2 regions of the Shewanella alkalitolerans genome follow, and region 2 is predicted to be linked to the other one. Evidence: predicted binding sites of a transcription regulator. Region 2 holds the regulator's gene; the other holds the start of a gene.
The links. Region 2 encodes sigma-54, which starts transcription at its own class of promoters, with help from an activator protein. Its sites were predicted from a motif close to GTTGGCACGNNNNTNGNNT; they were not measured.

Region 1 (14,867 bases), 2.1 Mb from region 2:
CCTGAGTGTTAAAGGCGGCGAGTAACAGCAATAGTAATTGAATTCGTTTCATTGTATCTGTCTCAACTGAGCCGGTTTGTCTGGCGCGTAGCTGGTGCCAAAATGCTGACAGTTTTTGCGCCTATTCTCATGTTCCCATTGATTAGTTAGACTCAAAGCAATATCTATGCCTGAGTTGGTTAAAGTCAGCCAAAGTTAATCAACGTTAGTTAAAGTTAGCCAAATTTGGCCACCGTCAGGTCATTTGCCGAAAAGTAGGATGACGAACGCCAATCAGTCCCTCAAGGATTCGCCGAGTGTGAGCCCAATACATGAGGCTAACCCTAATAAGTGTAAATCGACCAATGCTAAGCTTATGGCATATATATTGCTGCATAATTGCCAATAGGATTGGTTGGCCGAAATTATGGCGCAGCCAAGTGGGTATATTGGCCTGGGTCAATATCGAAAACCATGGGACATCATGATGCGAAACGCTTTGATAATATCTTCCCTGTTGCTATTGGGGGCCTGCGCGGCAAATGAGCCCGCCACGCCCAGCTTGCAAAGCGGCAATAGTTTGCCAGTGAGTTCATCTGTGATGCATCTGACTCAGCAGTTGGCAAATGAATTGGTGCGCCAGAACGATCAGTTGACGCCTAAGCAGCCCTTGCTGGTGGCGACGCCTGTGTTGCTGGATAACCTCAAGTCGACTAACGCCTTGGGGTTACAGATACAACAGGGGCTGATCGCGGCCATGCATGATCATCAGTTTAATCTGGTGGATCTGAACGTGGGCGAGAACGTTAGGGTGACAGATCAAGGTGAGCTGCTGCTGACCCGCGACTGGCGCCAACTGCCAGCAGATCTGCCGGTAGAGCATGTATTGGTGTCAACCATGAGTCTTAAGCCTGATGGTGTAGTGGTAAACAGCCGTATCGTTAATGTAACTAACAACCGTGTGGTTTCGGTCGCAGCGGCGAGTGTGAGTCAGGCCGAGCTGGCGGACTACCTTAGCCTGTCTGAGAGAGTGGTCGCCGAGGATGGCAAGCTTATTCGTTACAGCAGCCAGGGTCAGGGAGATGTCCAGATTAAAGGGGTCAAGCAATGAGATATCTAATTAGTGTGTTGCTGCTCGTCCTGAGTGGATGTGCGTCTCAAGACAGATACATTCAATGGGAAACCCAGGCGCCGGAAAGTTTTCCTAAGTTAACCGCAATTGGCTATGCGCCGCTGGCGACTCAACCTGCGAAAGAGGCATCTCAGCGTGTGTTGATGGCGATGCAGGCATCGAAGATCGCCGCCTACCGTGAGCTAGCAGAGCAGGTTTACGGCCAGCAGCTATCGGCGTCGAGCAGCGTGAAAGATTGGATGCTTTCCGATGATAATATTCAGGCCTCGGTGAGCGGGGTGATCCGCGGCGCAAAAGTGGTGAAGAGCTACCCGGTCGGAGATCATTATGTGACTGAGCTGGAGCTCGACTTCCAGCAGGTGTGGGCCTTATACCAGCAGCAGAATCGGCCGCAGACGGTGAAGGAAGTGACCTATTTCTAGGTGCCCGCAAATAAAAAAGCCTCTATTAAGAGGCTTTTTTAATGTCTTCAACTTGAGCCTGTAACTCTATTTTAGTGATTAGGCTTTCAGATTATTGCCGAGCGTGGAGATAGTCGAGGTCTTGCCCTTGCCGTCATAGGTGAGGCTACTGGCATTACGACTGGCCTGCAGTGCCTGGGAGAAACGATTGACGCTGGCCATGCTGTGTTCGATAAGCGCGGCGTTCTGCTCGTTAAGCTGTTTACACTCGGCCAATGCCTGCTTGGCATCGTCGACCTGGGCAATAAGCTGAGGCTCCTGAGTGAGCCTGCCCAGGTCAGGATGCGCAGCTAATTCGGTATCACCTAGTTTGATCTCATTTAACAACTGGGCCTTCTCATTGGCCAGACGCAACAATTGATCCGCATCTTGCGCGATCAGGGCATCCTTCTCTGCCGTGATGGTCTGCTTTAAGCTGTCCAGTAATTTGTGTTGATTGGCGATGATATCGGTTATCTGCGTCATAACGTATTAGTTAAAGATCCTGAAGTTCCTTTTCAAACTGCGCAATGTTGCTGGCGAGTTTGTCGGCATCTATCTTATAGCGTCCCTCGGCGATGGCAGCCTTAATCTGTTCGACTTTCTTGATATCGATTTCAGGAATGTCGTTAAGCTTGGCCTGGACACTTTGTAGCTGCTGCGCTTGAGAGGTGATAGAGACAGAATCGCTCTTCACCGTCTGCGCCGGTGCGCTGGTGGCCGCTGCGCCACCTTTGTGCTGCGAGGCTTTCGAGCTGGCGCTGCCAACCCGACTGTTAGTGTTTGTATTTACGTGCTTAATATCTATAGGCATTGTGGGGTCCAACTTACATAAATGAGATCAACATACTTGTCTATCGGCACTCATGGTCAAAGCTTTAGAATAAAGTTTTAAAAAACAGTATAAATTTTTGCGCCTCAAAGGTCATCAGGATCACATCCTGACGTCCACCTCGCCAATGCCTGTCACATGTGCATCAACTGTCTTGTTGGAGCGGCTATTGCGCACCTGTATCTTATCGCCAAGGTTACCATCTTTTAATGCTTCACCGTTGGTTTTTATCACAAAATTATCGGCCCGTGCATAGATGGCCACGATATCGCCCTTGCAGACGAAGCAGAGGTTGCTGGCAAACAGCGGCTGATTGGCGGGAATTCTGCGCTTTACCCGGGTGCCGATCACGGCGACAGGGTCATCAAATTGCTGACCTCTGAGCTGGCTCTGCTCCACATAGTCTAGGCGTATCTGATCCGATTCAATGAGATCGCCGGGCCCCAAGGTTTGGTTGGCCACCACCACGGGGAAGAGCACCTCGACGCGAACCGAAATGTAGATTTGCCAGGGGTAATCGAGATCTGGACTGGCGCAGCTGATCTTGACCGTGTTGTTTTTACTGATGGCGCGATCGCTGGCAATTTCCGCCTTGGGCTCGCCTAAACAGGCGGGGGGATTTAGCCGGGTGTCCAGACTCTGGGGGGTAATAATGACCTTGGCATCTTGGGGGAAGACCATTTTTTCCTGCACAGCCTCTGTAGCTAATCGCGCTATGGTCGATACAGAGGGAACACTGGTGGTCTCAGCCGCCTTTAAGGGCAGAGAGATGAGTAGCAAAAACAGAAAATATGCAAAATTTACTTTCATAATGAATTGACTAGCTTGATTAGCCAGATTACACCTATACTTCGTTTTAAGAGCCAAGGCTTTGCCATTTTTTGTGAGAAATGAGTGTCATAAATTTGACAAAGTAAAGGTCTGGTTGTCATATAACTAGATAAAGCAATTAGTATGCCTATACTCATATTTACCATGGGAACGGCTTCGCATTCACCCGACAACAGGGCAAAGGCATTATGTCGAGTATTCTTGAATCAGTTAACAAACGCACCCAACTTGTAGGACAAAACCGCTTAGAGCTATTGCTGTTTAAGTTAAACGGGCGGCAAAGGTTTGGCATTAACGTATTTAAGGTGAAAGAGGTGCTGCAGTGCCCGCCACTGACAGGCCTGCCTAAGCTCAATCCCTATGTGAGGGGCGTGGCTCATATTCGCGGCCAGACCATTTCGGTGATCGATCTCAGCGCGGCCACCGGCGGCAGACCGATAGAAGATACCGAGGGTTGCTTCATCATCATCTCCGAGTACAACCGCAGTGTGCAGGGTTTCCTGGTTAAGTCGGTCGAGCGCATCATCAACATGAACTGGGAGGCGATCATGCCGCCACCGCAAGGGGCGGGGCGTTACTCCTACCTGACGGCCGTGACTGAGATTGAGGGTGAGCTGGTGGAGATCCTCGATGTCGAGAAGATCCTCGATGAGATCTCGCCGGTGAAGACTCAGATCAGTCAGGAAGTCGACGAGCAGTTGACCATAGACAGAGACCGTCACTATCACATCATGGTGATCGACGATTCGGCCGTGGCACGCAAGCAGATAATTCGCGCACTGGAATCTCTGAGCCTACAGATAGATACCGCCAAAGATGGCCGCGAGGCCTTAGATAAGCTGGTGAGCGTCGCCGCCGAGATGGATAACGTGGCTCATGAGATCCCGCTGATCATTTCCGATATCGAGATGCCGGAGATGGATGGTTATACCCTGACGGCAGAGATCCGCGACAATCCTAAATTGAAAGACATTAAGGTAGTGCTGCATACCTCGCTCAGCGGCGTGTTTAACCAGGCCATGGTGGAGAAGGTGGGCGCTAATGACTTTATCGCCAAATTTAATCCTGATGAATTAGCGGCGGCGGTGAATAAGCATCTTAGTTTGTAATTTGTACTAAGTTGGGCCTGAGCCTAAATTTGGTAAGTTTAGGCTTGTATCAGTGAGTTAGCTAATGTATAACGCTGACCTCTGTAACGCTTGCTATAGTGTATGTTGTAGCCTGTTTTCTTTTTTGATATTGGGATATCAAGGTGCCGAATAAATCACTTGCCGAAGCCGAGTACAACCAATTTAAATTATTTCTGGAACAACACAGCGGTATTGTGTTGGGCGACAATAAGCAATATTTGGTTCGTAGTCGACTCGCGCCTCTGATGGGGAAATATAACCTTCCCTCATTATCTGAAGTGGTTAAACATTCGATGAAGCCCACCGAGCGGCAACTTCGTGCCGAGGTGATCGACGCCATGACCACCAACGAAACCTTGTGGTTTCGCGATCGCTATCCCTTTGAGCTGTTAGGCAATAACCTGTTACCCGAGTATGCCCGCCTGGGACGGCCGCTGAAGATCTGGTCGGCCGCCTGTTCGTCGGGGCAGGAACCCTATTCGCTAGCCATGACCATCTTGGAATATCAGCAGCGCAAGCCTGGCGCCTTGCCCGGCAGCGCGACGATTCTGGCTACTGATCTCTCCCCCTCCATGTTAGAGCGCTGTAAGGCAGCCGAATATGACAACCTCGCCTTGGGGCGCGGTCTGTCCGAGGAGCGTAAACGTCAGTTTTTTGAACCCACGGGGACTGGCTCCATGGTGGTGAAGGCTAACGTCAAGCGTTTGGTGAACTTCAGGGCACACAACCTGCTTGAGAGTTACACCTTGCTCGGCAAGTTTGACATCATCTTTTGCCGCAACGTGCTGATCTATTTTGCCCCAGAGGCAAAGGCCAAGATATTGCGGCAATTTGCTGCCGCCCTCAATCCCAAGGGGATACTGTTTCTGGGGGCCTCGGAGTCGATTGCCGGCCTGACCGATGAGTTTGATATGGTGAGATGTAACCCAGGGATCTATTACCAGAAGCGGACCTAAGGTCGCAAACCTAGCCCTTCAAGGGGCTAACCCTCTGAGTTCGCAATCAAGTTTCAAATGCCAGCAGTCGCTGGCATTTTTTATGCCTGCCATTTCTATATCTGCTTTACCTAAGCAAGTTACCTAGAACTGATTTTATTGGCACAAGTATTGCTTTGTTTATGGCATTCGTGTGTGGAGGCAATTTTATGGCGATTAGTTTCGATAAGGCATTGGGGATACATCAGTATACCTTGGGGATACGTTCGGCGCGGGCCGAGGTGATCTCGTCAAATATCGCCAATGCCGATACGCCCCATTACAAGGCGAAAGACCTGGATTTTGATAAGGCGCTGCAGGCGGCGCGCACCGCCCAAAGTGGGCTGGCGATGAGCCGTAGCAACGAGAAGCACTTCGATTTGGCGGCGCTTTCCCAGCAACACATTAGCTATCGGGTGCCAAATCAGCCCGATACTGGTGATGGCAATACGGTGGATATTCAGCAGGAGCAGTCAGAGTTTATGCAGAATGCGCTCGAGTATCAGATGTCGTTAGGTTTTCTTGACGGTAAGTTTTCCGGCCTGAAAAAAGCCCTTAAAGGAACGTAATCATGAGCCTTTTTAATATCTTCAATGTGGCAGGCTCTGGCATGTCGGCCCAGTCGGTCAGGCTAAATACCACTGCCAGTAATATCGCTAATGCCGATTCAGTTTCCAGCAGTGTGGATAAGACCTATCGCGCCCGTCACCCGGTTTTCGAGGCCGAGTTGGCCAAGGCCAGTCATCAGCAGAATACCAGTCAGGCGGTCAAGGTGGCCGGTATCGTCGAGAGCGATAAGCCGTTACAGAAAGAGTATTCACCCGATCATCCGTTAGCGGATGCCGATGGGTTTATTTATAAGCCAAATGTCAATGTGATGGAGGAGATGGCCAACATGATCTCGGCCTCTCGTTCCTACCAGATGAACGTACAGGTTGCCGATGCGGCAAAATCTATGCTTCAGCAAACCTTACGCATCGGCAATTCCTAGGGGGTAAGTCGTGAGCCTAGTTAATCCGTTAAATACTCAGGTTGCGCAAACCAGTTCGACCCAGAGCGCCAAGACAGTGACGCCTCAGGCATCGAGCAGTCAGGCAACCACCCAGACCACGGGAAATCCGTTTCTCGACAGCATGCGCCTGCAGGAGGAGTCTTCGATCCCTGAGGCCAAGAGTCAGGAGCTGACCCAGGAGGATTTCTTCTCTCTGCTCAGTCAGCAGCTGTCGATGCAGGATCCCTTTAAGCCGGTGGACAACGATCAGATGATCGCCCAGATGGCGTCTTTCTCTACCGTTGATGGCATCACTAAGCTCAACGAGGAGATAGTTAACCTCAATACCGTGATGACCTCGAGCCAGGCGTTGCAGGCCTCGGGGCTAGTGGGGCAGAAGGTGTTGATCCCATCGGATACCGGGCATATTTCGGCGGAAGATCCCGTGCTCAAAGGGGTGATCAGTACCCCTGAGCCTATCGAGTCGATAACCGTGCGAATCGAAGATGAGAAGGGCCAGCTAGTGAAGACCTTCACCGTCGATGGTAGCGACGGCGGCAATATAGATGTCTCTTGGGATGGACTGGATAAGGATGGGGAACCCGTTGCCAGTGGTAACTATTCCATTAAGGCATCGGGCAAGGTAGATGGTAAGAGTGAAGATTTAGCCGTATCGACCTACGCTCACGTGACGAGTGTTTCGCTGGGGACGGCAAGTACCGGCGCAATTCTCAACTTGAGAGGCATAGGCGGTATCAAACTCGGTGATGTTCTGGCCGTGTCTGAAACCTAGACAAAGCAGAGCGTTAGGGCACTTAGGTCCAGAACAGATAACAAATTTTTAGTGAGGTGATTTATGTCATTTAACATTGCATTGAGTGGTATCGCGGCGGCGCAAAAAGATCTCAATACCACGGCGAACAACATCGCCAACGTTAATACCACTGGCTTTAAAGAGTCGCGCGCCGAGTTCGCCGACGTGTATGCCAGCTCTATCTTTGCCAACAGCAAGACTACTGTCGGTGGCGGTGTTACCACGGCTCAGGTGGCACAGCAGTTCCAACAGGGCAGTCTGCAATTTACCAGCAACGCGCTGGATATGGCGATCAATGGCGGCGGTTTCTTTGTGACCTCATCGGAAGTGGGTTCACAGGATCTCTCCTACACCCGCGCCGGTGCCTTCAAGGTCGATGCCGACAGTTACCTGGTGAACTCTGCAGGTAACTACCTGCAGACCTTCCCGGTGGACAAAGATGGTAATTCCACCTCGGTGAGTCTCACCACCACGCAACCGGTGAAGATCCCTGACACTGCCGGTAGCCCACAGAAGACAGACAATATCGGTATTCAGATGAACCTCAACGCGGGTGAGGGCACGCTGGATCCGGCGAACTTTAATCCGAATGACCCCGATACCTACAACAACTCGACGTCGGTCACCATGTACGACTCACTGGGTGAGCCACATATTCTGACCACCTATTTCGTGCGTCCACCCGAGGCGGCTTACACAGGCACCAGTAACTGGGTGGCCTTCTATGCGGTTGACGGCAAGCAGGTGGATTTGGCGGGCGCCGCGGGCACCTATGGTCGTGATACTACGGGTGACGGTGTGGCTGACTCGACCGGCACAGCGGTTAACGCCAGCGGCTGGAAGGGCTCGGTTTTATCCTTCAACGACACAGGTGCCTATACCGGCAGCGATCCTGCGGTGATCACCACAGAGACGCTCGGTGTTGGCGGCGCTAATGTGTTAGGCCCAGGTACAGATGGTAGCCAGACACTCACCCTTAACTTCAACAGCCCGACGCAATATGCCTCGCCATTTGAGGTGACCGAGCTGAGCCAGGACGGTACCACAGTGGGTCGTCTGACTAACGTGGAAGTGGGCGCCGATGGCTTGATTAACGCCAGCTACAGCAACGGCTCTACCGTGCCTCTGGCGCGTGTCGCCCTGGCACGTTTCTCCAACGAGCAGGGCCTGACTCAGGTGGGTAACACCTCCTGGAAGGAGAGCCTTGACTCGGGTCCGGCGCTGGCGGGTGAGGCCAACAGCGGCACCTTCGGTAGCATTCGCTCATCGGCGCTGGAGCAGTCAAACGTCGACCTGACCACAGAGCTGGTAGATCTTATCTCTGCCCAGCGTAACTTCCAGGCGAACTCGCGTACCTTGGAAGTGAACAACACTCTGCAGCAGACGGTACTGCAGATCCGTTAAGCTGCCGCTTAGTGGAATTCGTGAAATGTGTTGCCCAGGCGGCAACACATTTCCGCTTCTCTTGCCGCTTCTCCTTTCCTTCCTTAGCTTCATTTCTATCTGCTTGATTTAGCCTGCTTAACCAAATCTATTGCTTGGCATGATGTTTGCTTTGTTCTGTTATTAGACAGTTTTAGTTGAAACATTGACGGAGCAGCAAGTGGATAAATTACTCTATGTCGCCATGAGTGGCGCCAAGCAGAATATGAATTCGCTGGCAGTGCGTGCCAACAACCTTGCCAATGCCAATACCGACGGCTTTAAGTCGGATCTGGAACAGGCCAGATCTATGCAGGCCTTTGGCGAAGGGTTGCCGACACGGGTGTTTTCGATGACAGAGAACCCGTCAGCTAACTTTGCCGCCGGTCCCATAAAGACCACGGGACGGGATCTCGACATCGCGGTGAAAGGTGACGGCTGGATAGCCGTGCAGGCCGTCGATGGCGGTGAGGCCTACACTCGCTCTGGCAGCCTGAGTTTCGATACTTCAGGCCTGCTGCGTAACGACAGAGGCAACCCTGTGATGGGCGATGCCGGTCCTATCGTGTTACCCCTTCCTATCGAAAAGGTCGAGATTGCCCAGGATGGCACCATCTCGGTCAGACCGCTCGGCTCAACCGCTGAGGTGATCGAGGAGGTCGGCCGTATCAAGTTGGTTAACCCTGGTAATCAAAACTTGATGCGTGGCGAGGATGGTCTGTTCCGTCAATTGTCTGGCGTTAATGCCCCGGCCGATCCCAATGTTGCCGTGGAGAGTGGCGCCATCGAAGGCAGCAATGTCAACGCCGTCGACGAGATGGTCTCTTTAATCGATCTGCAGCGCCAGTTTGAGATGCAGGTCAAGATGATGAAAACCGCCGAAGAGATGGATCAAGCCTCTTCGTCATTAATGCGCATTAGTTAGGAGATAGATTATGCATCCGGCGTTATGGATTAGTAAGACTGGCTTAGATGCCCAGCAAACAGATATCTCGGTGATCTCCAACAATGTGGCGAACGCGAGCACAGTTGGATACAAGAAGAGCCGGGCCGTTTTCGAAGACCTGCTCTATCAAACCGTCAACCAGGCGGGGGGGATCAGCGCCTCTAATACTAAGCTACCCAACGGCCTGAACATAGGTGCGGGTACCAAGGTGGTGGCGACCCAGAAGATGTTCACTCAGGGCAATATGCTGACCACTGACAACTCACTGGATCTGATGATCGAAGGCCCGGGTTTCTTCGAGGTGCAGCTGCCAGATGGCACAACCGCCTATACCCGAAATGGTCAATTTACCTTGGATGATACCGGGCAGATCGTGACCCCGGGTTCTGGCTATGTGTTGCAACCGGCGATCACCATCCCGGATGATGCGACTAGCATAACCGTTTCTGCCGAAGGGGAGGTCTCGGTGAAGACCCCTGGCGCGGCGGAAAACCAGGTGGTGGGTCAGCTGAGCATGTCAGATTTTATCAATCCGAGCGGCCTGGATCCTATGGGGCAGAACCTCTATCTGGAAACCGGCGCCAGCGGCACGCCGATTCAGGGCACCGCCTCTCTGGATGGCATGGGCGCCATTCGTCAGGGCGCGCTGGAAACTTCTAACGTTAACGTGACCGAGGAGCTGGTGAACCTGATCGAGAGTCAGCGCATCTACGAGATGAACTCTAAGGTGATCTCGGCCGTCGACCAGATGCTCTCTTACGTCAATCAGAATTTGTAGAGGTTTGATATGACTAAGTTTTTTATGGCTAAGTTTGTTATGGCTAAGTCATCTGTCTTAGTGATTGCGCTGGCGTTGGTGGGTTGTGCCTCAACCAACCAGAAGCCGATAGCCGATGACCCTTACTATGCGCCTGTGTATCCCGAGGCGCCGCCGACTAAGATCGCCGCTACGGGCTCCATGTATCAGGATAGCCAGGCCTCTAGTCTCTATTCGGACATCAAGGCGCTTAAGGTCGGCGACATCATTACCGTGATCCTGCAAGAGTCGACCAAGGCGAAGAAGAGCGCCAACAACGAGCTGAAGAAGGGCTCAGATTTGACGCTGGATCCCATTTATGCCGGTGGTGGCAACGTCACCATCAGCGGCTCGCCCATCGACCTGCGCTACAAAGACAGCATGAACACCAAGCGTGAGTCAGATGCCGATCAGAGCAACAGCCTGTCGGGCAGCATCTCGGCCAATGTGATGCAGGTGCTGAATAACGGCAACCTGGTGATCCGCGGCGAGAAGTGGATCACCATCAATAACGGCGATGAGTTTGTCAGGCTGACCGGCATAGTACGCTCGCAAGATATCCGTCCCGACAACACTATAGACTCTCAGCGTGTGGCCAATGCCCGCATTCAATATAGCGGCACGGGCACCTTTGCCGACGCGCAGAAAGTGGGTTGGTTAAGCCAGTTCTTTATGAGCGACTGGTGGCCCTTCTAAGGAGCGATGCCATGAAGATGAAATTAATATTGGCCTGTGCCCTGATGGTGTTTTCCGCAGCCAGCTCGGCCCAGCGCATCAAAGATATCGCCAACGTACAAGGGGTGCGTAGCAACCAGCTGATCGGCTATGGTCTGGTGGTCGGCCTGCCGGGTACCGGCGAGAAGACACGCTATACCGAGCAGACCTTTAAGACAATGCTGAAAAACTTCGGCATCAATCTGCCCGATAACTTCCGCCCCAAGATCAAGAATGTCGCCGTGGTGGCGGTGAGTGCCGACATGCCCGCCTTTATCAAGCCGGGTCAGACGCTTGATGTCACCGTCTCTAGCCTAGGTGAGGCCAAGAGCCTGCGCGGTGGCACTTTGCTGCAGACCTTTCTCAAGGGGGTCGATGGTAACGTGTATGCCATTGCCCAGGGCAGCATGGTGGTCAGCGGCTTTAGTGCCGAAGGACTAGATGGCTCTAAGGTGATTCAAAATACGCCTACCGTGGGTCGTATCCCTAACGGCGCCATCGTCGAGCGCACCGTGGCGACGCCATTTTCAACTGGCGATCATCTGACCTTTAACCTGCGCCGCGCCGATTTTTCGACGGCCAAGCGTCTCGCCGATGCCATCAACGATCTCTTAGGCCCAGGGATGGCTCGTCCACTGGACGCGGCCTCGGTGCAGGTGAGTGCGCCGCGGGATGTCTCCCAGCGTGTCTCTTTTCTGGCGACGCTGGAAAACATCGAAGTAGAGCCAGCGTCCGAGTCAGCCAAGGTGATCGTCAATTCTCGTACGGGCACCATAGTGGTGGGCAAAGACGTGCGTCTGCTGCCGGCCGCGGTGACCCATGGCGGTCTGACGGTAACCATCGCCGAGGCGACCCAGGTGTCTCAGCCTAATCCCTTGGCGGGGGGCGATACCGTGGTCACCAGCGACAGCACCATAGATGTGTCCGAAGCGGATAATCGCATGTTCCTGTTTAACCCTGGTACTACCCTCGATGAGCTGGTGCGGGCGGTGAATCTGGTTGGCGCCGCGCCATCTGACGTGTTAGCCATACTGGAAGCGTTAAAGGTGGCAGGTGCTTTGCATGGTGAGCTTATCATCATCTAAATTTTGTCGCAGACGATTCAGTCGTCGCCAAGGCATCGGGACTCAACATGGATAAGCTGTCAAACGCATCGCATTTCTTGGACATAGGGGGCCTGGACTCCCTACGTGCCAAGGCGCAAAAAGATGACAAGGCGGCACTCAAAGAGGTGGCGCAGCAGTTTGAGGGCATCTTCGTGCAGATGTTGATGAAAAGCATGCGCGATGCCAATGCGGTGTTTGAGTCAGACAGCCCTATGAACAGCCAGTACACCAAGTTTTATGAGCAGATGCATGACCAGCAGATGTCAGTCAATCTGTCGGACAAGGGGATGCTGGGCCTTGCAGATCTCATGGTGCAGCAGCTCTCGCCGCAGACCAGCCGGATGACGCCGGCTTCCGTGCTGCGGGGCGGCATGGTGAGTCCGGTTGCTAATAGTGTGCAACAAGTAGATAGACAATCTCTGGCCCAATCAGAGGCTCAAAGCAAGGTATCAAGTGGTGATAAGCCCTTGCCGCGGATATTTGATGAGCTAGTGAGCGGCAAGGTCTTGCCGTCTCAGGCGCCAACAGGTTTGGCTAATAAGGGCTTCGAAAGCCGTGAGGCGTTCGTTAAGGCGGTCTATCCCCATGCAGAGCAGGCGGCTAAGGCCTTGGGTACCAGCCCAGAGGTATTGATTGCCCAGTCGGCACTCGAGACAGGTTGGGGGCAGAAGATGGTGCGCCGCGCCGATGGTCAGCCTAGCAATAACCTATTTAACATCAAGGCCGATCGCCGCTGGGATGGTGAGCGAGCCGGCGTCAGTACTCTGGAGTTTGAACAAGGGGTTGCGGTGAAGCAGCGCGCCGATTTCAGGGTATATCAGGATATCAAACAAAGTTTTGACGATTTCGTCTCATTCATCTCCGAAGGCGAGCGTTATCAAGAGGCGATGGACAAGGCCGCTAATCCCGCCGCCTTCATCCGTGGCTTGCAAGATGCCGGTTATGCCACAGACCCAGATTACGCCGACAAGGTGATCAAGGTGATGCAGACGGTAACTCAGACAGTCGCCCAGACGGTAAACAAACAGCTTGGCGCAGCCATTGGCAAGTGACAAGTGGAGAGTGAAAAGTGATGAGTGCTCAGTTAGCAACAGGTGCAATAAGAGGTAAAGCATAATGTCGATGGATCTGCTGAATATCGCCCGTACCGGCGTGCTTGCCTCTCAGTCGCAGCTGGCGGTGACCAGTAACAACATTACCAATGCCAATACTCAGGGTTACCACCGTCAGGTGGCTGAGCAGTCTAGCCTGGAGTCCCAGCGTCTGGGCAACAGCTTCTATGGCGCCGGCACCTATATTACCGACGTCAAACGTATCTATAACGAATATGCCGCCCGTGAGCTGCGAATTGGTCAGACGGCGCTGAGCCAGGCACAGACCACCCAGACTAAGATGAGCGAGCTGGATCAGCTGTTTTCTCAGATAGGTAAGGCGGTGCCGCAGAGCCTTAACGATCTCTTTGCGGGGCTCAACAGCCTGGCGGATCTGCCCGATGATATGGGCATTCGCGGCAGTCTACTGGGCAATGCTGATCAGATCGCCAAGGCGCTGAATCAGATGCAGTCGCAGCTCGATGGTCAGATGAAGCAGACTAACGACCAGATCTCGGCCATGACTGATAGGATCAATGAGATCAGTACCGAACTTGGCCATATCAATCAGGAGCTGATGAAGTCTCAGGGCGCCGACATGCAGCTGCTCGATAAGCAGGATGCCCTGATCCAGGAGCTCAGTGAATACGCTCAGGTTAACGTGATCCCACTCGAATCCGGCGCCAAGAGCATCATGCTCGGTGGTGCCGTGATGTTGGTGTCCGGCGAAGTCTCGATGCAGATGGGATCGACCACTGGTGACCCTTATGCCGGCGAGCTGCGTATCACCACCACGGCAGGCGATCAGACCTTAGTGGTCGACCCTAGCAAAATGGGTGGCAGCCTGGGCGCCTTATTTCAATTTCGCGACGAGACACTGATCCCGGCGCAGCTGGAGATGGGTCAGTTGGCGTTGGGGATTGCCGACAGTTTTAATCAGGCTCAGGCGGCAGGTTTTGATCTTAACGGCCAGGTGGGCAGCGACCTATTTCTCGATATTAACGATCCTGCTATGTCAGTTGGCCGCGCCGGCGCTTATGAGAACAACACGGGCAATGCGGCTTTAAGGGTAAACATAGATGATGTAAATGCCCTGTCCGGTGGCAGCTACGAGCTAACCTTTACCGCGCCGGCCACCTATGAGCTTAAGGATCTAGACACAGGCACCGTGACGCCACTTACCTTAAATGGCAGTCAGTTGACCGGTGGTGACGGCTTTAGCATCAATATCGATTCTGGCGCCATGGCCTCGGGGGACAGATTCGAGATACGTCCGACATCCGGCGCCGCGGCCGGTATCAAGGTGGTGATGACAGATCCTAAGGAGATAGCCGCCGCCGCGCCAAAGATTACCAGTAACAGCAGCACTGGGAGTGAACTGGTCAAACTGGTGAGTATCGACAATCGTAATGCGGCCAACTTCCCTTTAACCGGTAGCGAGCTGACCTTTGCGATAGATAATGGGGCTAGTACTTTCGAGGTATTCGATGCAGCCGGGAATACCCTTGGTACGTCAGCTTTTACACCACCATCCATCAGTGCCTATGGCTTCACCTTCGAGGTGGACGCTAGCGTCTCGACAACAGACAGATTTACCTTCGATCTCAACTTTGCCGAAGGAGATAACACCAATGCGGTCGCCATGGCAAAACTCGCGGAAACCAAACTG
Region 2 (14,867 bases):
TACCCACCAATCATAAGCTTAGCCTATGTAAATTACCTGCATTATTTTGTGACCAGTTGCGTCATCCATGCTTCAGGCACAAAAAAGCCACCCTAAGGTGGCTTTATTATGATAAAGAAAAGCTTAGCTGACCCGTACGACCTCGCCGCCCAGGCCCTTAAACTTATCTTCGATATGCTCGTAGCCTCTGTCGAGGTGATAGATGCGATCGACCGTGGTTACGCCATCGGCCACCAGGCCGGCGATAACCAAGCTCGCCGAGGCGCGCAGATCCGTTGCCATCACCTGAGCGCCATTGAGCAGCTCACAACCCTTGATGATACAAGTATTGCCTTCCAGCTCCATGTTGGCGCCCATGCGGATAAGCTCGGGCACATGCATGAAACGATTCTCAAAGATGGTCTCGGTAATGGTCGCCGTACCTTCCGCTAGGGCGTTGAGTACACAAAACTGCGCCTGCATGTCTGTCGGGAAACCTGGGTAAGGCATGGTCTTGATGTTGACCGCCTTGGGGCGTTGCCCCTGCATGTCCAGCTCGATCCAATCTTCGCCCGTGGTAATGCTGGCGCCGGCATCTTCGAGCTTGGCGAGCACGGCCTCTAGGGTCTTAGGATCGGCATCGACACAACGTATCTTGCCCTTGGTTACCGCCGCGGCTACCAGGAAGCTGCCGGTCTCGATACGGTCTGGCATCACGCGATATTCGCAGCCGCTGAGCGATTCGACACCCTGGATGCGAATGGTATCGCTACCGGCGCCGCTGATCTTAGCGCCCATGGCGTTAAGGCAGTTGGCGAGATCGATCACTTCTGGCTCACGGGCCGCGTTCTCGATCACCGTCTCGCCGTCGGCCAGGGCCGCCGCCATCAGCAGGTTCTCTGTGGCACCCACGCTGATCATGTCCATGAAGATATGGGCGCCCTTGAGACGACCATCGACGCGGGCCTTGATATAGCCCTCTTTCACTTCGATCTTCGCGCCCATCTGCTCCAGACCATGCAGGTGCAGGTTTACCGGGCGGGCACCGATGGCGCAGCCACCGGGCAGAGAGACGTCGGCGGTGCCGTAACGAGCCAGCAAGGGCCCCAAGATCAAGATAGAGGCGCGCATGGTCTTCACCAGCTCATAGGGCGCGCAGAACTCGTTGAGATGGGTGGTAGAGATGGTGATCTTACCCTCGTCGCTACGGCTCACCTCGGCACCAAGACAGCGAAGCAGCTCACAGCTGGTGTTGACGTCCCTAAGGTTAGGCACATTGCTGACCACAAAGTCTGTCTCGGCCAGCACACCGGCCATCAGGATCGGCAGGGCGGCGTTCTTGGCGCCAGAAATCACCACGTCACCGGCCAGTGCACCACTGGCCTGAATTGTTAATTTATCCACTATGAGTCTCTAGCCTTACATGTTGAAGATTTTTTCACGCTTCCACTGCGTAGGGGTAAAGGCGTTGATAGTGATGGCATGCAGCGCCCCACTGGTCACATGTTCCATCAAAGGGCCGTAGATCATCTGCTGTTGCTTCACGCGGCTCACACCGTCGAAACACTCACCGACGGCAACAATCTTATAGTGTGTCCCATCCTGGCTCACGTGTACTTCATCCAGTGTCAGCGCTTGGCTAAGCAGCTGTTCAATCTCATTACATTCCATAAACGGATAACCCTTTTATTTGGCTTCTTCGGTGAAGAAGTCTTGTAAATCATATAAATCTATTAACTTTTGCAGTTGCGCCGGCGGATTGCAGAGCACCAGCGACTGACCCTTCTTCTGCTGCTCTGCCACCAGATGCAGCAGCAGCGCGACACCAGCGCTGTCGCTATAGGAGACGCCGGCAAGATCCAGTCGGTCACAGGCACCATTGAGTAGCGTCTCCAGCTTAGGCCAGAGCTCCACCACCGCCGCCTGAGACAGCTCACCGCTTACCTGGCACTGCCCCGCCGCCTGGTTAAAGCTCAGCATTATAGCTTAGTCCCCTTGTTAACCAAGCTGATATGGTTATCTGTATGGGTCTCCAGCTCTTTTATTACCGCATCTATGCCATTTTGGCGGATCAGGTTAGTGATCTCCGCGCTCTTAGAGGAGAGCAGGCTCACCCCTTCGGCTACTAGATCGAACGCCTTCCAGGTATCGTCCTTCAGGCGACGCACCCTGAAGATCAGCTTGATGGGCGGACGGCCCTGCTCGATGATCTGCACGTTGACATCTACCATCTTCTCACCGTCGAACCCCTTAGCCGGGGCAAACTCCACCTGCTGATCGGTATACTCGGTAAATGCCTGGGCATAAGTCGCGATAAGATAGGTCTTAAAGGCTTCGGCGAAGCGCTCGCGCTGCTCCGGCGTACTCTGACGCAGGTAGGGCCCCATCACCTTATAGGAGGCATACTTATAATCGATATAAGGCATCAACTCGTCAGAGACTATCACCTTAAGATGGTCTGGATTGGCCTGAATTGTGGCAATATCCTGATGAAAACGGGCAAAAGTCTTGTTGGCCACAGATTCCACCATGGCATAGGGGTCCCTGGTATTGACCGAGATCTCCTCGGCGCTAACCGCACCGCCGATCAGCAATACCATGGAGGAGAAGAGTACTTGCAACAACTGTTTCATATTCGTCCCTATTAATTTTCTTTAGACTTCATACTGTATAAGAACTGGCCGATGAGATCTTCGAGCACTAAGGCCGAGTGAGTGTCGTCGATACGATCGCCATCTTTGAGCATGCCGATATCGTCCATCACAAATCCTGGCGTCAGTCCCAAGAACTGCTCGCCCAGCAGACCCGAGGTGAGGATCGACAGGCTACTGGTCTCGGGAAACTGATCGTATTGATTGTCCATGGCCAGCTCGACCACGGCCACCAGTTCCTCAGGATCCAGGCTGATGTTCGTCACCCTGCCGACCACCACGCCACCCACCTTGACCGGTGAGCGCACCTTGAGGCCACCTATGTTGGTGAACTTGGCATACAGGGTGTAGTGGCTCTGGCCAGGCTTCACCTCGACATTGGCCACGTTGAACACCAACACCAGAAAGGCCATCAGGCCCGACAGAATAAACAAGCCAACTAATAGTTCAATTTTTCGAGTCAACATACTCAATTACCACTCAGTTCTATACATACCACGACGGCAAATATATAGGTTTATCCATAAACAAAATTTAATCAGCGGCCAAACATCATGGCCGTCAACAGGAAGTCTAACGCCAACACCGCCAGGCTGGACTGCACCACGGTTTGGGTGGTCGCCCGGCTGATCCCCTCGGGATTGGGGATCACATGATAGCCGCGATACAGGGCTATCCAGGTCACCACTACGGCAAATACCAGGCTCTTGATCAGACAGTTCACTATGTCCTGACGCCACTCCACCGAGGCCTGCAGGATAGACCAGAAGCTACCGCTGTCGATCCCCTTCCATTCCACCCCGACCAGATGGCCGCCATAGATGCCCACGGCGGTAAACATCAGCGCAAGTAGCGGCAGGCTGATCACCCCAGCCCAGAAGCGCGGCGCGATCACCTGACGCAGGGGATCTATAGCCATCATCTCCAGGCTGGAGAGCTGCTCAGTGCTCTTCATCAAACCTATCTCGGCGGTGAGTGCCGAGCCGGCGCGTCCGGCAAACAGCAGCGCGGTCACCACTGGCCCCAGTTCACGCAGTAGACTGAGCGCCACCATGGGCCCCAGGCTGTCTTCGGTGCCGAAACCCACCAAAATATTATAGCCCTGCAACGCCAGCACCATGCCGATGAAGAGGCCGGAGACCAGGATGATCACCATGGACTGCACGCCAATCACGTACAGCTGCTTGATCAGCAGAGGCGTGCCCTTACGCACCCTAGGCATCTTGGCGATGGCGCCCCACAACATGAGTCCGGCACGTCCCAGGCCGGTGACGCTATCGATCGCACCACGACCTAAGCGGGCGATTTGATCAATCACGCTCACCTAACATCTCCTTCTGGTAATCCTGGGCGGGAAAATGAAACGGCACGGGCCCGTCGGGCTCGCCGCCGATAAACTGTTTCAACTTAGGATTGTCTGCCGCCTTCAGCTCGGCTGGCGTGCCGTGGGCGATCACCTTCTTGTCGGCCAGCACATAGACATAGTCGGCGATCCCCAGCACCTCTTGCACATCGTGGGAAACCACCACAGAGGTGAGGCTCAGCGCATCGCTCAGCTCGCGGATCAGCTTTACCAGCACCCCCATAGAGATGGGGTCCTGTCCGGCGAAGGGCTCATCATAGAGCACCAGCTCAGGCTCCAGGGCGATGGCGCGGGCCAGGGCCGCACGTCTCTGCATACCGCCGGAGAGCTCACTCGGCATCATCTGCGCCGCGCCTCTTAGCCCCACTGCTTCGAGCTTCATCAGCACGATACGGCGAATGATCGCCTCGGGCAGGTCAGAGTGTTCCCGCAGGGCAAAAGCCACGTTGTCGAACACATTCATGTCGGTAAACAGGGCGCCGCTCTGAAACAGCATGCTCATGCGTTTGCGCAGGGCAAACAGCTCGCTGCGATTGCATTTATGCACGTCAACGCCATCGACCTTGATGACCCCCGAGTCCGGCCGCAGCTGACCACCGATCAACTTAAGTAGGGTGGTCTTGCCTATGCCACTGGGTCCCATGATGGCGGTCACCTTCCCCCTGGGGATGGTGAGGCTGACGTCGTCATAGATAACATGGGTGCCACGACTGAAGCCCAGATGGCTGATCTCCACCAATGGCTGCACGTGTTCCATCGGCGCTTGTTCCATTGGCTTAGTCTCACCCTTGGCTTGGCTGTCATGACTTAACGATTGATGACTCATAACGGGACCTAATGCGTTCCATGGTTAGGCGGCAGGAAAAGAGACAAATTGTACGAAATTGACGGATTGTGCACAACTGAATCGACACTATCTTTGCGCAATACTTTCAATTTTGTTCAATTCCAGCGAAAATGCGCGGCAGACTCTTAAACAAAAAGATTTTCAATGCTATTTAATATTTTCTTACTGATTGCTGGTTTGGGTGCCCTTGTCTGGAGTGCCGACAAATTTGTCTTCGGCGCCGCGGCATTCGCCCGTAATCTCGGCCTGCCGCCCATGTTAATTGGCCTCACCATAGTCGCCATGGGCAGCTCGGCCCCGGAAATGTTTGTGGCAGCCACCGCCTCCCTCGAAGGCATGACAGACACGGCCATAGGGAATGTGCTGGGCTCCAACGTCGCCAACATCACGCTGATCCTGGGAATCACCGCCCTATTAGGCGCAATCTCGGTAAGCTCACAGACACTCAAGCGGGAAATCCCTATGATGCTAGGCGCTACGGCGCTGGCGGGCTATTTCCTTCACGATGGTCAGTTGACCCGCGTCGAGGGCTTGGTGCTGATGGCACTCTTCTTCGCCCTCATGGGGTATCTGATCTGGCATGCCATCGTCAACAAGGAGAAAGATCCCCTGATCGACGAGGCCGAGAGCGAGGTGCCTAAAGATGTGCCTACGCCTAAGGCGATCCTCTGGCTGGTGATAGGCCTAGTGCTGCTGCCCCTGTCTGCCGACTGGATGGTGCAGGGCGCCGTGGGTATCGCCAAGGCCTTCCATATGTCAGACTTAGTCATAGGCCTGACCATTATCGCCGTCGGCACCAGCCTACCTGAACTGGCGGCCTGTGTGGCAGGCGTGCTGAAGAAAGAGGACGACCTTGCCATAGGCAACGTGGTCGGCTCTAACCTGTTTAACATTCTTGCGGTTTTGGCGCTACCCGCCCTTATCGCCCCAGGCGCGGTGGATGCCGCCGCCAGCAGTCGCGACTTTTACATGGTGATGGCAACCAGTGTTGCCCTGGCCATACTGATTTTATTAACCGGCAAGGCCCGCCAACTACGCCCCTGGCATGGCGGTGTGTTATTAGCAACTTTTATCGCGTACCAAGTCACGCTTTTCCTATCCTAATAACGTTTAGGCCGACAAAATAGAGAGAACAAGATGGTAGATGCAGATCAATTACGTCAATGGGGACGCAAGGTTATCGATACCGAGCGCAACGCGCTGGACAACCTGTATCAATATGTCGACTCGAGTGAATTTGCCAAGGCCTGCCAACTGATCCTCGCCTGCACCGGCAAGGTGATCGTGATGGGCATGGGCAAATCCGGCCACATAGGTAACAAGATCTCGGCCACCCTGGCCAGCACAGGCACCCCAGCCTTCTTCGTCCACCCCGGCGAGGCCAGCCATGGCGACCTGGGCGTGCTGAGCGAGAACGATATCGTACTTGCCATCTCCAACTCGGGCGAGGCCAGTGAAATTTTAACCCTGATGCCTGTGATCAAGCGCATGGGGCTGCCAGTCATCGCGGTGACGGGCAAACCCGAATCCAACATGGCCAAGCATTCGGTAGTTCATCTGTGTATCGAGGTACCGGAAGAGGCCTGTCCGCTCGGACTGGCGCCGACCTCGAGCACCACGGCGACGCTCGTCATGGGCGATGCCCTGGCGGTGGCCCTGCTGCAGGCCAGAGGCTTCACCAAAGATGATTTTGCCCTCTCCCACCCCGGTGGCAGTCTGGGACGCAAGCTACTGCTCAAGGTGAGCGACGTGATGCACAAGGGTGATGACTTGCCTCTGGTGGCCGAAGATATCTGTATCACTGAGGCCCTGTATGAGATCTCCAAGAAGGGGCTTGGCATGACAGGCGTGGTCAACAGCCAGGGCCTGCTGGTCGGCATCTTCACCGACGGCGACCTGCGCCGGGTGATCGACGCCGAGATCAACCTGCGCAAGACCTCCATCTCAGAGGTGATGACCCATGGCTGCGTCACCGTCAGCGAAGGCATCTTAGCCGCCCAGGCCCTCAAGGTGATGGACGAGAAGGAGATCAACGGCCTGATCGTCACCGACGAGCAGCAGAAGCCGATTGGCGCACTCAATATGCTGGACATGGTCAAGGCGGGGGTGATCTAACATGGCACATCAAGGTTTCTACGGCCCGATAACCGACGCGGTCTGGCAAAAAGCCAAACAGATCAAACTCTTGATCTGCGACGTCGACGGTGTATTCTCCGACGGTCTGGTCTATATGAGCAACTCGGGCGACGAACTCAAGACCTTCCATACCCGCGACGGCTATGGCGTCCGCTCGCTGCTGACCAGCGATATTCCGGTGGCCATCATCACGGGGCGTAAGTCGCAGATAGTGGAAGATCGCATGACGGCCCTGGGTATCACCCATATCTACCAGGGCGTCGACAACAAACTCGAGCCTTATCAGGAGCTGCTTAACCTCTATAAGGTGACGCCGGAAGAAGTGGCCTATATCGGCGATGACATGGTGGATCTGCCCGTGATGGAGAAGGTAGGCCTGTCTGTCTGCGTGGCCGACGGTCACCCCTATGTGCGCCAACACGCCGACATGGTTACCCACATCAATGGCGGCCACGGCGCACTGCGTGAACTGACGGATCTCATCCTGCTCAGCCAGGATAAGTTTGCCTCGGCCCACGGAATGAGCATATGAACAGAGTCACGCTGGCGATCATCGCCTTCTTCGGCACCGCACTGATCCTCTATTGGCAGGTTCAGTCGAAAAAGGGCAGCGAAGAGCTGGCCCTGGATAATGTCGATCGTCCCGACTACATAGTCAGAGATCTCAAGAGCGTGCAATACAATGATGAGGGTGGTATCAACAGCCGGGTATCGGCCAGTCACATGGAGCACTACGCCGAGCGCAACCAGACCTACTTTACCCAGCCCATCTATCTGGTCTACCCCGACAACGGCGATGCCCAGTGGCGCCTGAGGTCCACCAAGGGCACACTGGACAAAAATAGCGGACGGGTCACCCTGGAAAATAATGTTATCATTGATGCCATTAGCCCAGAGGAACCGATTCAGACCATAGAGACCACCTATCTGGAGCTGGATCTCAATACTATGATTATGACATCCGACAGAAGCATTCGGATCACAGGACGTGATTTCCTCATCACGGGGGAAGGCTTATATGCCGATCTCAACGCCCAAAATATAAAACTGACGAGTCAGGTAGAAGGAACATATGAAACTAAATAGCCTTATTCTTGCGGGCCTGCTGCCCCTGGTCAGTATTGGCGCCCATGCCAAGGTGAACGACCTGCTGCAAGAGGTTAAGATCTCTGCCGCCAGCCAGGAAGCCGACATTAAGAACAACCAGATCATCTTCCACGGTCCGGTCGAGGTCACCCAAGGCTCTATCAAGATATTGGCCAGTGAACTGCGCGCCTTCAGCAAAGAGAAGAACAGCGGCAAGATACTGATCGCCACCGGCAACCCAGCCACCTACTCTCAGGTGATGGAAGATGGCCGTCCCGCCTCGGCCAGCGCCAAGGAGATACGTTACGAGCTTTCCAGCCGCACCCTGACGCTCATTGGCGACGCCACCCTGGAACAGGAAGGCAGCCAGGTCACGGGTTCGCAGATCCGCTACAACATAGAGCAGCAACAGCTGATCGCCGAGAGCACAGGCAAAGACAGAGTGATCACCATCATTCAGCCTGAGAACTATCAGGAACAGATCCAGCCAGAGCAGAAGCCCGAGAAGAAACCAGAACAGGAAAAACAATGACAGACCTGATCTTGAAGGCGGAGAACCTCGCCAAGAGCTATAAGAGTCGTGCCGTTGTCCAAGACGTGAGCCTCACGGTAAAGACCGGGCAGATCGTCGGCCTGCTGGGGCCAAACGGCGCCGGCAAGACCACCACCTTTTACATGGTCGTCGGCCTGGTACAGAGCGACAAGGGCCGCATCTTTATCGACGATGACGACCTGACGCTAGACCCAATGCACCTACGCGCCCGCAAAGGCATAGGCTACCTGCCGCAGGAAGCCAGTATCTTCCGTAAGCTCTCGGTGCGGGACAACATCATGGCCGTGCTCCAGACCCGCAGCGATCTTAATAACGATGGCCGCGAAGAGGAGCTGGAACACCTGCTGGAAGAGTTTCACATCACCCATATCCGTGACAGCCACGGCATGGCGCTCTCGGGCGGTGAACGTCGCCGGGTGGAGATCGCCAGGGCGCTTGCCGCCAACCCTAAGTTTATTCTTCTCGACGAGCCGTTCGCCGGGGTCGATCCCATCTCGGTTATCGACATCAAGAAGATCATCGAGCAGCTTAAGAATCGCGGCCTGGGGGTGTTGATCACCGACCACAACGTGCGCGAAACATTAGACGTCTGCGAGAAAGCCTATATCGTCAGCCATGGTAATCTGATCGCCGAGGGCACACCCGCCGAAATCTTAGACAACCAGCAAGTACGAGCAGTGTACTTAGGTGAACAATTCAAGCTATAGTTAATCTTATAATGGGGCCACAGAGGAAAAACCATGCGTTAATTGTGGCTTTAGGCACTATCCGATATATTTGTCCGGCACATATAGCCAGAGCTTTCTCATTTTATAATTAGAAACAAGGGAATAGCAGTACGATGAAAGCGTCACTTCAGCTCAAAATGGGTCAGCATCTCACCATGACGCCCCAGCTACAACAGGCCATACGTCTGTTGCAGTTGTCGTCATTAGAGTTGCAGCAGGAGATCCAGCAGGCATTAGAATCCAACCCGCTACTGGAGTTGGATGAAGAGCAGGAGAGCGCCAGCATCGAGCTGCAAGACGATAGCGTCAGCGACAGCTTCGACAACAAGTACGACGACAAGATAGAGCTGGATTCGAGCCAGGATAATTCAGGGGTCGAGACCTCAGACGCCCTGACTCAAGACTCAATGCCAGACGAGCTGCCGGTGGATACCACCTGGGATGAGGTCTACACCGCCTCACCAAACTCAAGCTCGGGCGCCATGCGCGACGACGACATGCCTTTTCAGGGCGAGACCAGCGAAGGTCTATACGAACACCTGGAATGGCAGAAGAACCTGACCCCTTTTTCCGATAACGACCTGGCCATCGCCACCGCCATCATCGACGCCATCGACGAGCGCGGTTACCTGACCCAGACCTGCGAAGATATTCTCGAGGCCATGGGCGACCCAGAGATCGAACTCGACGAGGTCGAGGCGGTACTCAAACGGGTACAACACTTCGACCCCATTGGTGTGGCGGCCCGCGACCTCAGCGAATGTCTGACGATCCAGCTGGCCCAGTACAGCGACGATACACCGCACATAGCCAACGCCCGCATGCTGATCAAAGAACACCTGGATCTCATCGCCGGACGCGACTTCCGTCTGCTGATGCGCAAGACCAAGCTCAAGGAAGATGAACTGAGGGATGCCATCGCCCTGATCCAGACCCTGAATCCCCGTCCAGGCCTCGCCATCACCGCCAGCCGCGACGAGTACGTGATCCCGGATGTGACCGTCACCAAGAAGAAGGGACGCTGGGTAGTCGAGCTTAACCCAGACAGCATGCCCAAGATCAACGTCAACCAGCAGTATGCCGCCATGGCCCGCAGCACTAAGAGTCAAGCGGATGGCCAGTTTATTCGCGGCCACCTGCAGGAAGCCAAATGGTTCCTCAAGAGCCTTGAGAGTCGCAACGAGACCCTGCTCAAGGTGACCAACTGTATCGTCGACTTCCAGCAAGGCTTCTTCGAATTTGGCGAAGAGGCGATGAAGCCCATGGTACTGAACGACATCGCCGAGGCGGTGGAGATGCATGAATCCACCATCTCACGTGTGACCACGCAAAAATATATGCATACCCCGAGAGGGATCTTCGAGCTCAAATACTTCTTCTCCAGTCACGTCGGTACCGACGATGGCGGAGAGTGCTCTTCAACAGCAATACGTGCCTTCATTAAGAAGCTGGTTGCTGCGGAAAACCAGAAAAAGCCATTGAGCGACAGCAAGATGGCTCAACTCTTGGCCGAACAGGGGATTAAGGTGGCTAGACGCACCATTGCCAAGTATCGCGAGGCAATGCTTATACCGCCCTCGAATCAGCGCAAGAGCTTATAAAACAAACCTGGAAACTGGAGGACTATCTTTATGCAAATAAACCTGACTGGGCACCATATCGAGATCACCCAATCTCTACGAAGCTACATCGAAGAGAAATTCACAAAGCTTGAACGTCATTTCGATCAGATCAATAATGTGCACGTTGTATTAAATGTCGAAAAGTTGCAACAGAAGGTTGAGGCAAAGTTACATCTCCGTGGCGGAGAAGTGTTCGCAACATCCGAACATGCGGACATGTATGCCGCGATAGACTCCCTGATTGACAAACTCGATCGTCAGGTCATTAAACACAAAGAGAAGCTTACTAAACATTAACGATGGAACTGAGTACCATCCTGCGGCCGGAGTGCACCACCTGCGCCACTCCGGGCAGTAAGAAAAAGGTACTGGAGCTTATCAGCGACTTAGCCGCTGTCCAGTACCCCACCCTCTCCTCTCAAGAAATATTTGAAAGCCTTCTGGCTCGAGAGAAAATGGGCAGCACAGGTATAGGCAATGGTATCGCGATTCCTCACGGACGGCTGACTAACATAGATCAACCCGTGGCCGTACTGGTGAAATGTGCTGAACCAATTGCATTCGATGCCATTGACAATCAGCCCGTCGATATCCTTTTTGCGTTATTGGTGCCCGCAGATCAATGCGAGCAACATCTTAGCACCCTGGCCGCTATGGCCGAGAAGCTCAATGATAAGGCGATCATGAAGCAGCTAAGAAAGACCCAAGATGAATCCGAACTCTATCAGGTGATCACCCAATGAAATTGGTTTTGGTATCCGGACGCTCAGGATCGGGAAAATCCGTCGCACTCAGGGTCCTAGAAGATCTAGGCTACTACTGTGTCGACAATCTGCCCTTGCAGATGATGGAGTCCCTGCTGGAGCAGCTCAAGGGGCGCAGCGATCTCGTGGCCATCAGCGTCGATGTGCGCAACATGCCCAGCGAAGAGATCCAGCTGGAAAAGCAGCTGGCCAAGCTCCCCAAAGATACCGAAATCTTAAGTTTCTTCCTGAACTCAAGCGACAATGTACTGCTCAAGCGCTACAGCGAGACCCGCAGGCTACATCCGCTGTCGCGCTCTAAGGTCTCCCTCAAGGAGGCAATTCAGCTCGAGGGCAAGCTGCTCGACCCCATAGCTAAACTGGTGGATCACTATATCGACACCTCTAACCTCAACATCTATGAGTTGAGCGACAAGGTGCGCGAGATCCTGCTGGGCACGGTCGACAAGGAGCTGGTGATCAACTTCGAGTCCTTCGGCTTTAAATATGGCATGCCGACCGAAGCCGACTTCATGTTTGACGTGCGCTTCCTACCCAATCCCCACTGGGAAACTGAGCTGAGGCCACTGACTGGCCTGGATGAGCCAGTGCAGCAGTTTCTGAGCCAGCAACCCCTGGTCAACAAGTTCATCTGGCAGATCGAAAACCTGCTGGAAACCTGGTTGCCTCACCTGGAGCGCAACAACCGCAGCTACCTCACCATAGCCATCGGCTGCACCGGCGGCCAGCACAGATCTGTCTATGTGACCGACCAGCTCGCCAAGCTGTTCAACAAGGGCAAGCATAAGGTTCAGGCGCGCCACCGAGAGCTAAAGCATGACTAAGTTGGCTCGCGAGCTGACCATCTGCAACAAGTTGGGCCTGCACGCCAGAGCGGCGACCAAGCTGGCGGTGCTCGCCGCTAAGTTCGACGCCGAGGTCACTCTGATCCAGGGCGATAAACAGGCCTCCGCCGCCAGCGTACTCGGCCTCCTGATGCTCGAAACCGGCATGGGTAAAACCATCACCATCACCAGCGAAGGCAAAGATGCCCTGGCGGCCCTGGATGCCATCAGCGCCCTTATTGACGCCAAATTCGATGAGGCCGTATAATCGGCTCGCTTTGCGGTGCCCGCTTAATTTCGTCCTATACTTATCATAGACTTACAAGCCTACCACCCAAGCCGTTCAATCAACTGCCAAAGGAGGAGCTATGCCGATCGAAGTGTTAGATAGTGAAACCACAGATCAACGCCTTAATCAGCTCACTCAAGCCTTAGGCAGCGGCATGTTTGTCCATGTGCGCAGCATGCTGCACGACATGGCCGCCTCTGATATCGCCTTCATCCTGGAATCCTCTCCGCCGCGCACCCGTCAGGTGCTCTGGCAGCTAATCGATCAGCAGCACACGGGGGAGATCCTCGACGAACTGGGCGAAGAGCTCAAAGATACCCTGATCACCCAGATGAGCCCCGAGCGCGTCGCCAAGGCGGCCGAAGGCATGGACACGGACGATCTGGCCTACATACTGCGTAGTCTGCCCGACAGCGTCTTCAATCAGGTGTTGCAGTCGATGACGGCGCAAGACAGAGCCAGGGTGGAGCAAGCCCTTTCCTACCCGGAAGACACTGCCGGCAGTATCATGAACACGGATACTGTCACCGTGCGCCCCGATGTCACCATAGACGTGATCCTGCGTTACCTGAGGATCCGCGGCGAGCTGCCCGATGCCACCGATACCCTCTATGTGGTGGATAAGCGCGACAGCCTGCTGGGCGGTGTGCGCATTACCGACCTGCTGACCTGCGACCCCAATGCCTCGGTGCGGGAGATCATGAACGACGATCTCGAAGGGATCCCCGTGGGTATGGATGACGGCGAAGTCGCCCAGCTGTTCGAGCGTCACGACTGGGTCTCGGCCCCCGTGGTCGAAGAGGAGACCAACCGTCTGCTGGGGCGTATCACCATCGATGATATCGTCGACGTGATCCGTGAAGATGCCGAACACTCCATGATGGGGATGGCGGGGATGGACGACGACACAGATACCTTCGGCCCAGTGGTCAAGAGTACCCTGAGGCGCTCCCTCTGGCTGACCATCAACCTGTTTGCCGCCCTGCTGGCCGCCTCGGTCAGCAACATGTTCGAGAACACCCTGGAGCAGTTTGCCACCATCGCCATCTTGATGACCATAGTCCCCAGCATGGGTGGCGTCGCCGGCAACCAGACCCTGGCGCTGGTGATCCGCGGTATCGCCCTGGGGCAGATAGGCCAGAGTAACTCCCGCTGGCTGATCGGTAAGGAACTGGCCATCGGCTTTCTCAACGGCCTGCTCTGGTCCATGCTGGTATTTGCCGCCGTCTGGCTGTGGAAGGGCGACATTGCCCTGGGCGGACTGATCGGCGGCGCCATGCTGATCAACATGACGGTGGCCGGTCTGGCCGGCGCCTGTATCCCACTGCTGCTGAAGAAATTCAATGTCGATCCCGCACTGGCCGGTGGCATGGTGCTGACCACGGTCACTGATGTGATCGGCCTGTTCGCCTTCCTCGGCCTGGCGACCCTGTTCCTGCTGCATTGACACCTAGGCGCATCTCAAAGCTCAATCGGATGCGCTTGAATTTCAATGTTATCGACATCTTTTTCACGCTAGGATAGGTAGAGTCATCCGGCCAGAGAACTGTCATGCAAAATACTCAAATACTCATCATAGAAGATAATGCCGATGTCGCCGGTGTCCTGGGGGACTATCTCGAATCCCAAGGAGCTCAGGTGGATTATGCCAGCAATGGCGAGCTCGGCCTGCGCCTCGCCACCGAAGGGCACTTCGACGCCATAGTGCTGGATCTCATGCTGCCCAAGATGGACGGCTACGCCGTGGCCAAGGCCCTACGTCAGCAGGGCTCCAGCGTGCCCATATTGATGCTGACGGCGCTGGACGACAAACAAGATCTGCTGCAAGGCTTTCATAGTGGCGCCGACGACTATCTGACCAAACCCTTCGATCTCGATGAGCTACATGTACGCCTGCTGGCGTTGATTAAGCGTCAGCTCGGGCGCGTCGCCCAGGGCTGTCAGCAGTGCGGGCCGCTCACCCTCAACATCGCCGAGCACACCGCCTATCGTGATGGCAAGAAGCTACAGCTGACCCCAAGCTGC

Region 1: a site for sigma-54 is predicted at 8,661-8,679, ahead of flgF (flagellar basal-body rod protein FlgF). Genes of this name have one in related genera too.

Annotation. Positions count from the first base shown of each region.
Region 1 is NZ_CP080422.1:1,483,443-1,498,309, forward strand. Features, by position in the region: gene K0J45_RS06575 (flagellar assembly protein FlgT) at 1-52, opposite strand, end outside; gene K0J45_RS06580 (FlgO family outer membrane protein) at 566-1,090, shown strand; gene K0J45_RS06585 (LPP20 family lipoprotein) at 1,087-1,533, shown strand; gene K0J45_RS06590 (flagella synthesis protein FlgN) at 1,612-2,037, opposite strand; gene flgM (flagellar biosynthesis anti-sigma factor FlgM) at 2,048-2,365, opposite strand; gene flgA (flagellar basal body P-ring formation chaperone FlgA) at 2,486-3,193, opposite strand; gene K0J45_RS06605 (chemotaxis protein CheV) at 3,403-4,323, shown strand; gene K0J45_RS06610 (CheR family methyltransferase) at 4,461-5,300, shown strand; gene flgB (flagellar basal body rod protein FlgB) at 5,489-5,887, shown strand; gene flgC (flagellar basal body rod protein FlgC) at 5,890-6,309, shown strand; gene flgD (flagellar hook assembly protein FlgD) at 6,320-7,102, shown strand; gene flgE (flagellar hook protein FlgE) at 7,166-8,527, shown strand; gene flgF (flagellar basal-body rod protein FlgF) at 8,727-9,470, shown strand; gene flgG (flagellar basal-body rod protein FlgG) at 9,481-10,269, shown strand; gene flgH (flagellar basal body L-ring protein FlgH) at 10,309-10,983, shown strand; gene K0J45_RS06650 (flagellar basal body P-ring protein FlgI) at 10,995-12,086, shown strand; gene flgJ (flagellar assembly peptidoglycan hydrolase FlgJ) at 12,134-13,159, shown strand; gene flgK (flagellar hook-associated protein FlgK) at 13,224-14,867, shown strand, end outside.
Region 2 is NZ_CP080422.1:3,906,023-3,920,889, forward strand. Features, by position in the region: gene murA (UDP-N-acetylglucosamine 1-carboxyvinyltransferase) at 124-1,383, opposite strand; gene K0J45_RS16895 (BolA family protein) at 1,399-1,650, opposite strand; gene K0J45_RS16900 (STAS domain-containing protein) at 1,666-1,959, opposite strand; gene K0J45_RS16905 (MlaC/ttg2D family ABC transporter substrate-binding protein) at 1,959-2,612, opposite strand; gene mlaD (outer membrane lipid asymmetry maintenance protein MlaD) at 2,624-3,097, opposite strand; gene mlaE (lipid asymmetry maintenance ABC transporter permease subunit MlaE) at 3,169-3,954, opposite strand; gene K0J45_RS16920 (ATP-binding cassette domain-containing protein) at 3,941-4,750, opposite strand; gene K0J45_RS16925 (calcium/sodium antiporter) at 4,985-5,944, shown strand; gene K0J45_RS16930 (KpsF/GutQ family sugar-phosphate isomerase) at 5,978-6,955, shown strand; gene kdsC (3-deoxy-manno-octulosonate-8-phosphatase KdsC) at 6,957-7,508, shown strand; gene lptC (LPS export ABC transporter periplasmic protein LptC) at 7,505-8,062, shown strand; gene lptA (lipopolysaccharide transport periplasmic protein LptA) at 8,049-8,594, shown strand; gene lptB (LPS export ABC transporter ATP-binding protein) at 8,591-9,322, shown strand; gene K0J45_RS16955 (RNA polymerase factor sigma-54) at 9,457-10,944, shown strand; gene hpf (ribosome hibernation promoting factor) at 10,975-11,262, shown strand; gene ptsN (PTS IIA-like nitrogen regulatory protein PtsN) at 11,265-11,708, shown strand; gene rapZ (RNase adapter RapZ) at 11,705-12,553, shown strand; gene K0J45_RS16975 (HPr family phosphocarrier protein) at 12,546-12,821, shown strand; gene mgtE (magnesium transporter) at 12,922-14,289, shown strand; gene K0J45_RS16985 (response regulator transcription factor) at 14,394-14,867, shown strand, end outside.